2 linked regions of the Gemmata obscuriglobus genome follow. The protein of the gene in region 1 binds, or shares a complex with, the protein of each later gene. Links are inferred from orthologs where the notes say so. Each region holds a gene or a part of one and is shown on either strand. Other genes may lie near its edges. The genes, in order: accC and accD.

The links.
Region 2: the proteins of accC (region 1) and accD are in contact, whole or in part, in a solved structure (PDB 8UXZ), measured with the Escherichia coli proteins. The link is inferred for Gemmata obscuriglobus from one-to-one orthologs.

The regions. Positions count from the first base shown.
Region 1 is NZ_CP042911.1:8,065,958-8,072,194, reverse strand. The notes cover bases 1,239-4,182. They hold accC (acetyl-CoA carboxylase biotin carboxylase subunit), read right to left. Parts: upstream 3,417-4,182; coding sequence 2,061-3,416; downstream 1,239-2,060. Other genes in these bases: GobsT_RS33425 (M24 family metallopeptidase), read right to left, coding at 4,155-4,182; GobsT_RS33430 (acetyl-CoA carboxylase biotin carboxyl carrier protein), read right to left, coding at 3,530-4,051; GobsT_RS38465 (hypothetical protein), read right to left, coding at 1,239-1,485. In the rest of the region: lpdA (dihydrolipoyl dehydrogenase), read right to left, coding at 1-595; GobsT_RS33445 (hypothetical protein), read right to left, coding at 686-1,198; more of GobsT_RS38465, read right to left, coding at 1,225-1,238; more of GobsT_RS33425, read right to left, coding at 4,183-5,306; chromosome segregation protein SMC, read right to left, coding at 5,587-6,237. UniProt on the Escherichia coli protein: This protein is a component of the acetyl coenzyme A carboxylase complex; first, biotin carboxylase catalyzes the carboxylation of the carrier protein and then the transcarboxylase transfers the carboxyl group to form malonyl-CoA.
Region 2 is NZ_CP042911.1:4,980,618-4,986,824, reverse strand. What follows is about bases 1,967-4,880. They hold accD (acetyl-CoA carboxylase, carboxyltransferase subunit beta), read left to right. Parts: upstream 1,967-2,971; coding sequence 2,972-3,790; downstream 3,791-4,880. Other genes in these bases: GobsT_RS20555 (serine/threonine protein kinase), read left to right, coding at 3,893-4,786; GobsT_RS20565 (phosphoglycerate kinase), read left to right, coding at 1,967-2,864. In the rest of the region: GobsT_RS20575 (malate dehydrogenase), read right to left, coding at 1-190; gap (type I glyceraldehyde-3-phosphate dehydrogenase), read left to right, coding at 471-1,523; more of GobsT_RS20565, read left to right, coding at 1,656-1,966; GobsT_RS20550 (RsmE family RNA methyltransferase), read right to left, coding at 4,910-5,623; GobsT_RS20545 (hypothetical protein), read right to left, coding at 5,630-5,815; GobsT_RS20540 (hypothetical protein), read right to left, coding at 6,074-6,207.

The sequences.
Region 1 (6,237 bases):
TCCCCAGCGCCGCGTACACGCTGCCGATCTCCAGCCCAATGTAACCGCCGCCGATGACGAGCAGCTTCTTGGGCACGTCCGGCAGTAGCAGGGCGCCGGTGCTGTCCATCACGCGGTCGTCGTTGATCTGCCACTGTTTCGGGATCGCCGGCAGCGACCCGGTCGCGATGATGCAGTTCTGGAACTTGATGGTCTGGGGCTGGTCGCCGGTCACCTCCACCGTGTTGGGGGAGGTGAAGACCGCGCGGCCCTTCACCACGTCGACCCCGCGGCCTTTCGTGAGCTGCCCGATGCCGCCGGTGAGCTTGCCGACCACCTTCGCCTGCACGAAGTCGCGTAGCTTGGCGAGGTCGAGTTTCGGTTCGCCGAACGTGACTCCGTAAGCGGCCATTTCGTGCGCTTCGCGAATGATCTTGGCCGTGTGCAGCAGCGCTTTGCTGGGGATGCACCCGCGGTTCAGGCACACGCCGCCGAGCTTCGCGCCTTCGTCCACCAGCGTGACCTTGATGCCGCTATCGGCCGCGTGCAGGGCGGCGGGGTACCCGCCGGGGCCGCCGCCGATAACGAGGAGCGCCGTTTCACGAACGTCGGACATGTTCGGTTCTCCGTGAAAACGCAAACAGGGGGCATACGCCCCCCGCTCGCCTTACCGGAATTGTATGGGCGGCGCCCGGCGCCGGTGCGGTCAGTCCTCGGAGTGACCGAGCAGCCCGCGGACCACGGCCACCAGTCCGAACACGAACAGGACCGGCGGGTAGAAGTAGATGACCCCGGCGGCCCAGCCCAGCCCGAACCACACCACCGCGCCCAGCATCATCCCACACCCGCCGAGCACGCCGGAGGAGATGTGAATCCCGCCGCCGCGCGACGGGGGCGGGTCGTAGTCGTCCGCCCGCGGGGCCGACGGAACGGACCGGCGCTTCTCAAGAGCCGGGATTTTGGGTTTGGGCTTCGGAGCCGGCTCGTCCGGTTCCGGACGCGGAGCGCTCCAGGCCGGCGCGTTTGCCGGCTCCGGTTCGGGGCTGTCCATCAGCGCCCGGTACGCGGCCTCCTCCTCGGACGCCGGTGCGAGGGCCGCCACTTCCGGCGCCGGCACCGTGAGCGGCGCGGCGCACGACGGGCATTTGGTGCGTTTCCCCGCGTACTCGTCGGACACGCTGAAGTGCCGACCGCACGCGCAGTCAAAAGTAATGGGCATTCGAATCGGTGAGTGAGGGAATAACGTCAGCCGTAGTTCTTGCGACCTTTGTTAAAATTCGGAAGCCCCTTCGTGCCCTTCTGGCGCGCGTTACCGTCGCGGTCGAGGGCGGAACTGGTCGGTTCCGACTCGGCCAAGCCGTAGGTGCTTTTGTCCTCTTCGTCGTCTTCGAGTTGTGGCTTGCGATACCCGGACGGTCTGGGAACCGCCGGCGGCTGTTCCGGTTCGGGCGGCAGCGGGGGCGGCACGACCTCCGCGACATCCAGAACCTCAACGATTTCCAGCACTGGCTCGGGCTCGGGTACGGTGAAAACGGAGTTGCAAACGGGGCACTTAGCCCGCTTGCCCGCGGACGCATCGGGCACGCGTAAGATTTTTCCGCACTTACAGTTAATCGTAATGGGCATGGGCAACTCCGGACGAACTACGGCACCAGCGCCGCGGTACTGACAAACGCCGCTACCTTTGCGTCTGTTCTTTATCGATCGACCGACCGCCCTTCACGGTTTGGAACGATCCGGTGGCCCGGTTACTCTTGTGCCTCAAACTGCCACCTACTGGTTCCAGGAACGCAATTCAGCCCGGCGGCCGGGGGGACCGATGCCATCGGGGGAGTGGGCACCACGGGACGGCAGAACGGCAGAGCCAGCGTGGGGAGAAACACCAAGAGGAGCATGGGGCAAACCGCCACGGCGGGACTTCACCTCGTCACACGGTCGGGGACCATCGCTGACTGATTGTGAAGCAGTGCCGCGCGTTACGCAATGAGAAACGGTACTTCGGCTGAGTGGGAGAGGAGCCGGACGACGGCACGTGCGCGGCGGCCGATTGGGGCCGGCCACCGCGTACGCGCCGCTATCGTTTAACTGACCTTGGGGGGCATCATCACGCGCTCGATGTACGTCGTGTCCACGTTGCCCGCGATGAAGTCTTCGTTGTCGAAGATGGTTTTCAGGATCGGGATCGTCGTGTGGATGCCCTCCACCACGAACTCCCGCAGGCACCGCCGCATGACCGCGAACGCCTCCGCCCGCGTCGGCTGGTGGACGAGCAGCTTCGCCACCATGCTGTCGTAGTTCGGCGGCACCCGGTAGCCGGCGCACACGTGCGAATCGATCCGCACTCCCGGGCCGCCCGGTGGTCGCCACGTCTTCACGGTCCCCGCGCTGGGGCGGAAGTCGTGGGCCGGGTCCTCGGCGTTGATACGCACCTCGATCGCGTGCCCGCGCTGCTGAACGTCCTTCTGCTCGTACCGCAGTTTTTCGCCCGCCGCGACCCGAATCTGCTCGCGGATCACGTCCACGCCCGTCACCAGTTCCGTGACCGGGTGCTCCACCTGCACGCGGGCGTTCACCTCGATGAAGTAGTAGTTGTTCTGCTGGTCCACGAGGAACTCGCACGTCCCCGCGTTGTAGTACCCCGCCTCCTTCGCCAGCCGCACCGCCGCGGCGCACATCTCCTGCCGGACGCTGTCCGGCAGGTTCGGCGACGGCGACTCCTCTACCAGCTTCTGGTGCCGCCGCTGGAGCGAGCAGTCCCGCTCGAACAGGTGGATCACGTTCCCGTGCTGGTCGCCGATGAGCTGCACCTCGACGTGCCGCGGGCGGTCCAGGTACTTCTCCAGGAACACGCTCCCGTCCTTGAACGCGGCCTCGGCCTCGGCCCGCGCCGCCGAGAGCCCGGTCGCCAGCGAGGCGTCATCGCGGGCCACGCGCATCCCGCGCCCGCCGCCCCCCGCCGACGCCTTCACCAGCACCGGGTAACCGACCATGTTGGCGAACTTCTTCGCCTGCTCCTCGGTCTCTACCAACCCGTCGCTGCCGGGCACCGTGGGCACCTTCGCGGCCCGCGCGACCGTCTTCGACTTGTCCTTGTTGCCCAGCCGGTCCATCGCCCCGACCGGCGGCCCGATGAACTCGATGCCGGAGTCCCGGCACTGCTCGGCGAACTTGCTGTTCTCGGACAGGAACCCGTACCCGGGGTGGATCGCCTGCGCCCCGGTCTTCTCGGCGGTGGCGATGATGCGCGGGATGTTGAGGTAGCTCTGCGCCGACACCGCCGGGCCGATGCACACCGCCTGGTCGGCGAAGTCGAGCCACGGCGCGCCGCGGTCCGCTTCCGAGTACACCGCCACCGCTTCGATGCCCAGGTCGTGGCACGCCCGGATCACCCGCAGCGCGATTTCGCCCCGGTTCGCGACAAGAATCCTATTAAACATGCTTCACCAATGCGGAATGCGGAGTGCGGAACGCGGAATGAAAAATGAAGGGAAGAACGGGTCTTCTCGCCTTCAATTTCGCATTCCGAATTCCGCACTCCGCATGTGGATTTTTAGGAGGGGTCCACCCGGAACAGGACGGTGCCGAACTCGACGAAATCGCCGCTCTGTTTGCACACCTCGGCGATGGTGCCGGCGCAGTCCGCGGTAACCTCGTTGTACAGCTTCATCGCCTCGATCGTGCAGACGACCGTTTTCGGCGTGACCTTCGCGCCCAGCGCGACGAAATCGGGCTTCTTGGGGTCGGGCTTGGAGTAGAACGTGCCGACCATCTGCGACTTGATTTCGATCAGGTTCTTGGCGGGCGCCGGGGTTGAAGTCGGCGCCGCGGCGGGCGCAGGCAGCGCTGCTCCGGGGGGCGCCGCAACGGGCGCCGCCGGGGCCGGCAGCCGTGCCGGTGCTGGTGCCGGGGCGGGCGCGTACCCGATCACGGCGCCGCCCTTGCGGAGCCGGATGCGGTGCTCGCCTTCTTTCAGATCGACCTCAGCCAGGTCGTGCTCGGTCATCAGTTTCAGGAGGTACTCGACCGTGCGCACATCGAACGGCCGGGGGGCGTCCCGTTGATCGTCGGCCACCACGTAACCCTCAAATATGGCGAAACCCCGGTCGGGGCCGGGGAGTGAATGATGGAACAGTGTATGAGCGGGGCGGCCGCGCGGCAGCCGGCGCCTCGACCGGTCAGCCCGCCGCGAGGGTCGCGGGCTCGCGGGACAGGGTGGTGAGGAGCTTGCACCCGTCGTGGGTGATGAGCACGTCGTCCTCAATGCGGATGCCGCCCCAGCCCGGAATGTAGATGCCCGGCTCGATGGTGACCACCATGCCGGACTCGAGCACGTCCTCGGAGTTCGCCCGGATCTTCGGGGCCTCGTGGATCTCGAGCCCGATCCCGTGCCCGAGGCCGTGCGTGAAGTGGTCGGCGAGCTTCAGGTCCGGGTACTTGTCGAACCGGGCGTTCGCGAACACCTTGCGGGCCGCGGCGTCCACGTCCTTCGCCTTCACACCCGGGCGGATCGCCGCCAGCGCGGCGTTCTGCGCCGCCAGGACCACCGCGTACAGCTTCTCGAAGTCGTACCCGATCCGCTCTAACTTGTTGCGGCGGCTCGGCGAGGTGCCGAACGGGCTGCGGAGCGTGCGGGTGATGTCCGACTTGTACCCCACCAGGTCCGCGCCGAAATCGACCAGCAGTTTTGCCCCGTCGCCCAGCGGCTTGTTCGTGGGCGTGGCGTGCGGCAGCGCGCCGCGCTCGCCGACCGCGATGATCGGCGGGAACGCGGTGCATTTGGCCCCGGCGCGCCGCACGTACCCCTCCAGCGCGTCCACCATGTCCTTTTCGGTGTCGGCCTCGCGCACGGTCGCGAGGAACATTTTGAACCCGCGCTCGGCCACCTTGACGGCGTCGCGGATCTTCTCCACTTCGCCCGGGTCCTTTACCGCCCGTTGCGCCTCAATGGCCCCGTCCACGGACACGAACGTGATCTTCGGGGCCAGTTGCCGCAGCGCCTCGAGTTCGCCCAGGGTGATCCGGCTGCCCTCGACGCCGACCGCTTTGGCCCCGGACTTGTTGAGGGCCTCGGCCGCGGCTTCGAGGGTGGTCTTGTTGTGCCCCCGGATGACCGCGTCCTGGTCCGGGCACTCCTCCCGCACCTGCTCCTCGAACCGGGTGTCGCTGACGAGCAGCGTGTTCTTGGGCAACACCGCGTAGTAGCTGGAGTCCCCGGTGAACCCGGTCAGGTAAGTGACGTTGACCGCCGCGGTGACCAGGAACCCGTCGAGGTCGCGCGACTTCAGCGTCTGACCCAGAGCGTTCCGACGTTGCTGCAGATAATTCATACGCAAATGCGGGGGACAGGGGGACGGGGCAACGTGCCGCCGGGCAGACAGTGTAGCCCAAACCCAGTACGGAGACACAAAGTTGCAGGTAGTAGTTACCACCCCGCTATCGGAATTCAACAATGAACTAAATTAATTGACAAAGATCATGTCGCAGCGGAACCGCCGGCTGACGCGACCAGAATATCTGTCGCTCGAAATCAGGTGTGACGTTTTGGGTATGCCGGCCGCCGGGCTCAACCGTGGGGGCTCTGATCGCTCCCACGGGCCACCTTCGGCATCAGGCGGCTTGCGCCTCACCGCCCTCGTCGTTCCAGTCCTCGAACCGCATGGGCAGCAGCCGGCTGATGCCGCTCTCCTGCATGGTAACCCCCCACAGCCGGTCGGCGGCGGCCATCGTCCGCTTCTTGTGGGTGATGACAATGAACTGGCTGCGGTCCAGGAACTCGCGCAGCACCCCCGCGAGCCGCGCCGTGTTCGCCTCGTCCAGCGCCGCGTCCACCTCGTCGAGGATGCAGAACGGCGACGGTTTGTTGCGAAAGATCGCGAGCAGGAGGGCGACCGCGGTCAGCGTCTTCTCGCCGCCCGAGAGCAGCGACAGTGATCGCAGCTCTTTACCGGGCGGGCGGGCGGTGATCTCGATCCCCGACTCCAGCACGTCGGCCTCGTCCTCCAGCACGATGTCCGCCTGCCCGCCGCCGAACAGTTTGCGGAACAGCTCCTGGAAGTACCCGCGGACCGCGTTGAGGGTGTCCAGGAACAGCTTGCGGCTGTCGCCGTTGATGGCGTCGATGATCTGCTGGAGCGACTGCCGGGCGGCGTTCAAATCGCTGTGCTGCGCCTGGAGCGCGTTGAACTCGCCCTCGACCCGGGTAAGCTCCTCGAGCGCCTCCATGTTGACGCTGCCGAGCCGGGCCAGCTTGCGCTTCAG
Region 2 (6,207 bases), 3.1 Mb from region 1 along the record:
CCTGGAGCTCGTACATCGCGCCTTCGAGGTTCTTCAGCGCCGCCGGGTTCACCGACGCCGGCACCTCGAGCAACTGGAGGACCACCTTCGTTTCTGGGCCGAACACTTCGCCCGACGCGAGGCGCACGATGAGGCTGCTCGAAACGCGCCCGGCCGCGCCGGTCACGGCCACGCGAACCACCTTGGACATTGCTTTTCCGCCTAAAAAGGAAGGGGCTCGATGCAGTTCCAGCCGTCTCAAGTCGTGGGGCCAGAGCCGCAACGGCCCGGGCACGGGCGGCCCGCCGTGTCGCTTCCGGTGCGGGCGTTCGGACTTGAAACTCCTGAGTTCAGGTTAGCGAGCGGGCGCGCCGGCGGCACTGGATTCGCTCGCGGTGAATCATAACCTAGCCAATGAACGTGTTATCCGGCACCGCGGCTCGCCATGCCGCCACTCGGCCGGGACCTCTCTCTCACCGGAGACAACAGAGATGGCTGTGAAGGTCGGCATCAACGGGTTCGGGCGGATCGGTCGGCAGGTGTTCCGCGCCGCGGTCGAGCAGGGCGCGCTGGGCAAGGACATTGAGGTGGTCGCCGTCAACGACCCGATGCTGCCGGCGGACAACCTGGCGTACCTGCTCAAGTACGACTCGACCCAGGGCAAGTTCAAGGCCGATGTCAGCACCAAGTCCTCCAAGGGCTCGGGCGAGCACGACACGCTGGTCATCAACGGCCACGAGGTCCGCGCGCTGGCCCTCAAGGCGAAGCCGAACGAGCTCCCGTGGAAGGAGTTCGGGGTGGAGTACGTGCTCGAGAGCACCGGGCTCTGGACCAAGGCGTCGGACGCCCGCGGGCACCTCGAGGCCGGCGCCAAGAAGGTCGTCATATCGGCCCCGGCGACCGACGAAGACATCACGGTCGTGATGGGCGTGAACAACGACAAGTACGACCCGGCGAAGCACAACATCGTCTCGAACGCGAGCTGCACCACCAACTGCCTCGCGCCGCTGGTCCACGTGCTGCTCAAGGAAGGGTTCGGGATCGAAGAAGGGCTGATGACCACGATCCACGCCTACACCGCCACTCAGAAGACGGTGGACGGCCAGGGCGGCAAGAAGGACTGGCGCGGGGGCCGCGCCGCGGCCATCAACATCATCCCGAGCAGCACCGGCGCCGCGAAGGCGGTCGCGCTGGTGTGCCCCGAGGTGAAGGGCAAGCTCACCGGCATGTCGTTCCGCGTTCCGACCCCGACGGTGTCGGTGGTGGACCTGACGGTGAAGACCACCAAGGCCACCAGCTACGAAGAGATCTGCGCCGCGATGAAGCGGGCCAGCGAGACCTACCTGAAGGGCGTGCTCGTCAGCACCGAGGACGAGGTCGTTTCGACCGACTTCATCCACGACCCGGCGTCCAGCGTCTTCGACGCGAAGGCCGGTATCGGGCTGAACAGCAACTTCTTCAAGCTCGTGTCGTGGTACGACAACGAGTGGGGCTACAGCAACCGCTGCGTGGACCTCATGAAGTTCATGGCGGCCAAGGGCTGAGCCCAAGGTGTCGGCAACCGGCCACGGGTCGCCGCAGAAGACACGGATTCGGACGGAAGCTGCGTCAGCCTGTTTTGATCTGTGTTTTCTGTGGTCGTCCGCGGCCCTCTTCTTTTTCTGAGGTTCTGATCCGTGGCCAAGAAGACCCTCGACGACCTCGGCGACCTGAAGGGTAAGAAGGTGCTCGTCCGCGTGGACTTCAACGTCCCGCTCGACAAGAAGACCGGCGCCGTGAAGAACGACCGCCGCATCCGCGCCGCGCTGCCCACGATCAAGCACCTGCTCGACGCGGGCGCGAGCGTGATCGCCATGAGCCACCTCGGGCGGCCGGAGAAGGCCACCCCGGAGGAGCGCGCCAACCTCACGATGGACAAGGTGGCCGCCAAGTTCTCCGAACTGCTCGGTACGCCGGTCAAGAAGGCTGCCAGCGAGGTGGTCGGGGCCGGCGTGACCGCTGCCGTTGCCGCAATGAAGCCGGGCGACGTGGTCCTGCTCGAAAACCTGCGGTTCGACCCGCGCGAGCAGAAGAACGACGCGGAGTTCGCGGCGGCGATCGCTTCGCTCGCGGACGCTTACGTCAACGACGCCTTCGGCACCTGCCACAACGACAAAGACGCCAGCATGGTCGCGGTTCCGGCCGCCCTCAAGGCCGCCGGTAAGCCCCGCGCGGTCGGCCTCCTGGTCGCGAAGGAGCTGGAGATCATTGAGGGCCTGATGAGCGCGCCCAAGGCGCCGGTCCTGGGGATCATGGGCGGCGCGAAGGTGTCGGACAAGATCGCGTTCATCAACGTGCTGCTCACGAAGGTCGATCAGCTCCTGATCGGCGGGAAGATGACGTACACCTTCCTCAAAGCGCGGGGCGTGGACGTGGGCGCCACCCGCGTCGGAGACGAGGAAGTGGCGGCGGCCGGTCCGCTGCTGAAGCACGTCGGGACGAAGATCGTGCTCCCGGTCGATTACGTCGTGGCCAAGAGCGACGACCTGCTCCAGACGCAGGTCTGCGAGGGGCCGATTCCGGCGGGCTTCGAGGGCGTGGACATCGGCCCGAAGACGATCGAGGCGTACAAGGCTGCCGTCAAAGACGCCGCGACCGTGATCTGGAACGGGCCGCTCGGCTGGTTCGAGCAGGCGGCGTTCGCGCGGGGCACGCAGTACATCGCCGAAGCGATGTCGGCCTCGTCCGGTGTCACGGTTGTGGGCGGGGGCGAGACGGCCGAGGCCGCAGAGCAGTTCGGCTACGCGGACAAGATGACCCACGTCTCGACCGGCGGCGGCGCGTTCCTCGCTTACGTCGAGGGGAAGAAGTTCCAGAGCCTGGCCCAAATCGACGACCGCGCGTAAGGTGGCGTGCGGGGGCTCGGAATTCGGATTGTCAAAACGGCTCGCGGGGAGCAATGATGTCTTCTGTTCCGCATCCCGAACTCCGCGTTCCGAATTCGGGGGAGAGCATGTCGACCGAGCGGGCGAAGCGGGGCGTGCCGGAAGGCCTCTGGATCAAGTGCACGAACTGCAAGACCACGGTCTACAAGAAGGAGGTGGTCGCCCGGCACCACGTGTGCCCGGACTGCGACCACCACTTCACCATGCCCGCCCGCGACCGCATCGCGCAGTTGCTCGACGAGGGCACCTTCGAGGAGTGGGACGCGGACATCAAGCCCTGTGACCCCCTCAACTTCGTTGACCGCATCCCGTACGCACAGCGGCTCGCGGAAGAGCAGAAAAAGACCGGGATGCTCGACGGCGCGGTGACCGGTAAGGGGTTCATCCGCGGTCGCGGCGTCGTTCTGGGCATCACCGACTTCGCGTTCATGGCGGGGAGCATGGGTAGCGTGGTGGGCGAAAAACTCACCCGCGCCGCCGAACGCGCAACCGAGCTGAAACTGCCGCTTATTTTTGTGAGCGGGTCGGGCGGCGGCGCGCGGATGCAAGAGGGCATCCTGTCGCTGATGCAGATGGCGAAGATTTCGGCCGCTCTGGGTCGATACGACCAGGCGGGCGGTTTGTACATCTGCATCCTGACAAACCCCACAATGGGTGGCGTGGCGGCGAGCTGGGCGCTGCAGGGCGATATCACTTTGGCCGAGCCCAAGGCGATGATCGGCTTTGCCGGCCGCCGGGTGATCTCGAACACGGTGCGAGTGGAACTGCCGGAGAACTTTCAGACCAGCGAGTTCCTGCTCAAGCACGGGTTCGTGGACCGGATCGTTCACCGAAAAGACCTGCGAACCGAGGTGGCTCGGATCGTTGACTATTGTCAAATTCGTTAGCGGCGGGGTGCGGAGTCCGAAACGCGGAGCTTGTCTGGTTGCCCGTGCAAGCGTCTTCGTTCCGCACGCTGTGTTCCGTGCTCCGCGCTTCTGAGGTGTGTCGTGGGCCTGTTCGACTTCCTGTTCGGTAAATCGAAGGGCGGCGGCTCCACCAAGGGGCTGAAGCGGATTAACGTCGCTCGGCGGTTCGAGCTGAGCGGACGCACCGGTCAAGGGAGCATGTCGAAGGTGTACCGGGCCTACGACCGGGAGCTCGGCCGCACCGTCTGTCTCAAGATCCTCGACAAACTGAAGACCAAGAAGTTCGAGGAGCGGTTCGTCGGTCTGAAGAAGCCGCACGAAGGCGAGATCTGTGCGGCGCTGAAGCACGAGAACGTGGTGCGCACGTTCGAGGCGGGGGTCACCGAGGACGGTTCACCGTGTCTGGTGATGGAGTGGGTCGACGGCCTCGGACTGAACTACCTGATTGAAACGCGATCCCCGCAGCTGAACGGGAACCGGATCTACTACCTCGGCCAGCTCTGCGACGCGTTGCAGTACATGCACGACAACAAGTGGCTGCACCGCGACCTGTGCCCACGCAACGTGATGGTCGACAAAGACGGGGTGCTCAAGCTGATCGACTTCGGTCTGACCATTCCCTACACCCCCGAGTTTTGTCGGGGGGGGAACCGAACCGGTACCCCGGACATCCTCGCGCCCGAGATCCTGAAGCGGAAAGACACCGATCACCGCGTTGACCTGTTCGCCCTCGGGGTCACGGCCTATGAGGTGTTCACGAGCCAGTTGCCGTGGGAACGGTCGCCTTCGAGTGAGGAGACCTTCCGTCGGCGTCTCAACCAACCGCCGCGCGTTGCAAAGGACCTGAACCCGAAGCTCGATGACCGGCTCTCGGACATCCTACTGAAGTCCATTTCACGTGAGCCCGCCGATCGCTACCCGAGTGCCAAGGCGTTTAAAGACACGCTCTTGAAGCTTGAAAAGCAAGATTACTGAGATGGTGGGACGACGTGCAACACGATAACGTTACTTACCTGTTGTGTCCCCTTATGGTTCATATGGCCGGGATCGCTGCGGCTTGATCGTCGTGTGCGGTTGCGAGCCGCAAACCCGTTTTGATCAGCCGTTCGTTGCATTGATTTTCGTGCCTTCTCCCAATCTCGCGGCAGCGGCAATCGCTGCCGTTTCGGTCCGCAACACACGAGAACCCAGGCTCCGGGCTACAAATCCGTGTGTGAGGGCGCGCTCAACCTCTTCCGTCGTGAACCCGCCCTCGGGGCCGACGGCCAAGGTTCCGCCGGCGCCACTCGCGCCCACCAACCCCGGGCCGGTGTGCAGAATTGTTAGCGGCTGCGGTAGGTCGGCACGCGCGACGAACGAGTCCCATTTCTGTGGGGCGTCCACTTGCATCAAACAGTTTCGACCGCATTGCTTACTCGCCTCGATCACCGCACGCCCGAACTTTTCCACCACCGACACTTTGGGTAAGACCACTGCTCGTGTCGTGATGAGCGGGATGAATCGGTTGACCCCGAGTTCGGTCAATTTTTCGACGAGAAAATCGGCGCGGTCTCCTTTCGGAAGGGCTGACGCGACCACGACCGGGAAGGGGAGTTCGCGATTGACAAAGACCGGCTCCCGCACCAGAAGCACAACGCTCTTTTTCCCGGCGCTAAGAATTTGCGCCGGGTAGTCGTTGCCGTCTCCGTTGAAAACCACCACCTCGTCGCCGTCACCGAACCGGCGCACGGCGACGAGGTGGTGTGCCTCCGGACCGGTAAGTACAAACTCGCCGGCACCGAGCAGATCGGGAATGTAAAAGCGATCGGACACGTCTGATTAGATGTCGATTTGCGAGACTTGGAGCGACACCGGCGCGTCTTCGGTGATGTTAACGAAATCTTGGTACGCGTCTTTCGGCTCCCTGGCCGGTGTGTGAACGACCGGAGGGGTGTCCACCGGGATCGGCTCCCAAAAGGTCGCGTAGGATTCCGGGGCGGGAACGTCGCGGGTGGCGGAGTTCATTCGGCTGTCCCCTCAAGGAGTGGCTCGGGCTACGATCGGAATTCGCGTGTCGTTCTGAATCACATCACGATCCGGCCCAAGAGAGACGAACGGGCGCGACGGGCACCTCATTGGTACCCGCACGCACCGGGGTAGGTCAAGTAGGAATCGCGAGCGCACCCATCCGTGTTTTTGGGGCCGCCACGCCGCAGTGGCTTATCCGAATAGCTCTTGCTCACGCCATTCGGTAACGCTCACACTAAACCGGGCTGCTTGGTTTTACACCTGCTCAACAGGGCCGCTCCCGCCGATACGGTGCCACCCGTCCTCGCGCCACTCGAACACGACCTCGTCACGCCCGCGCCACGCGACACAGTACGCTCCGGAAATGTTGGCAACCGACCAACCGAGCC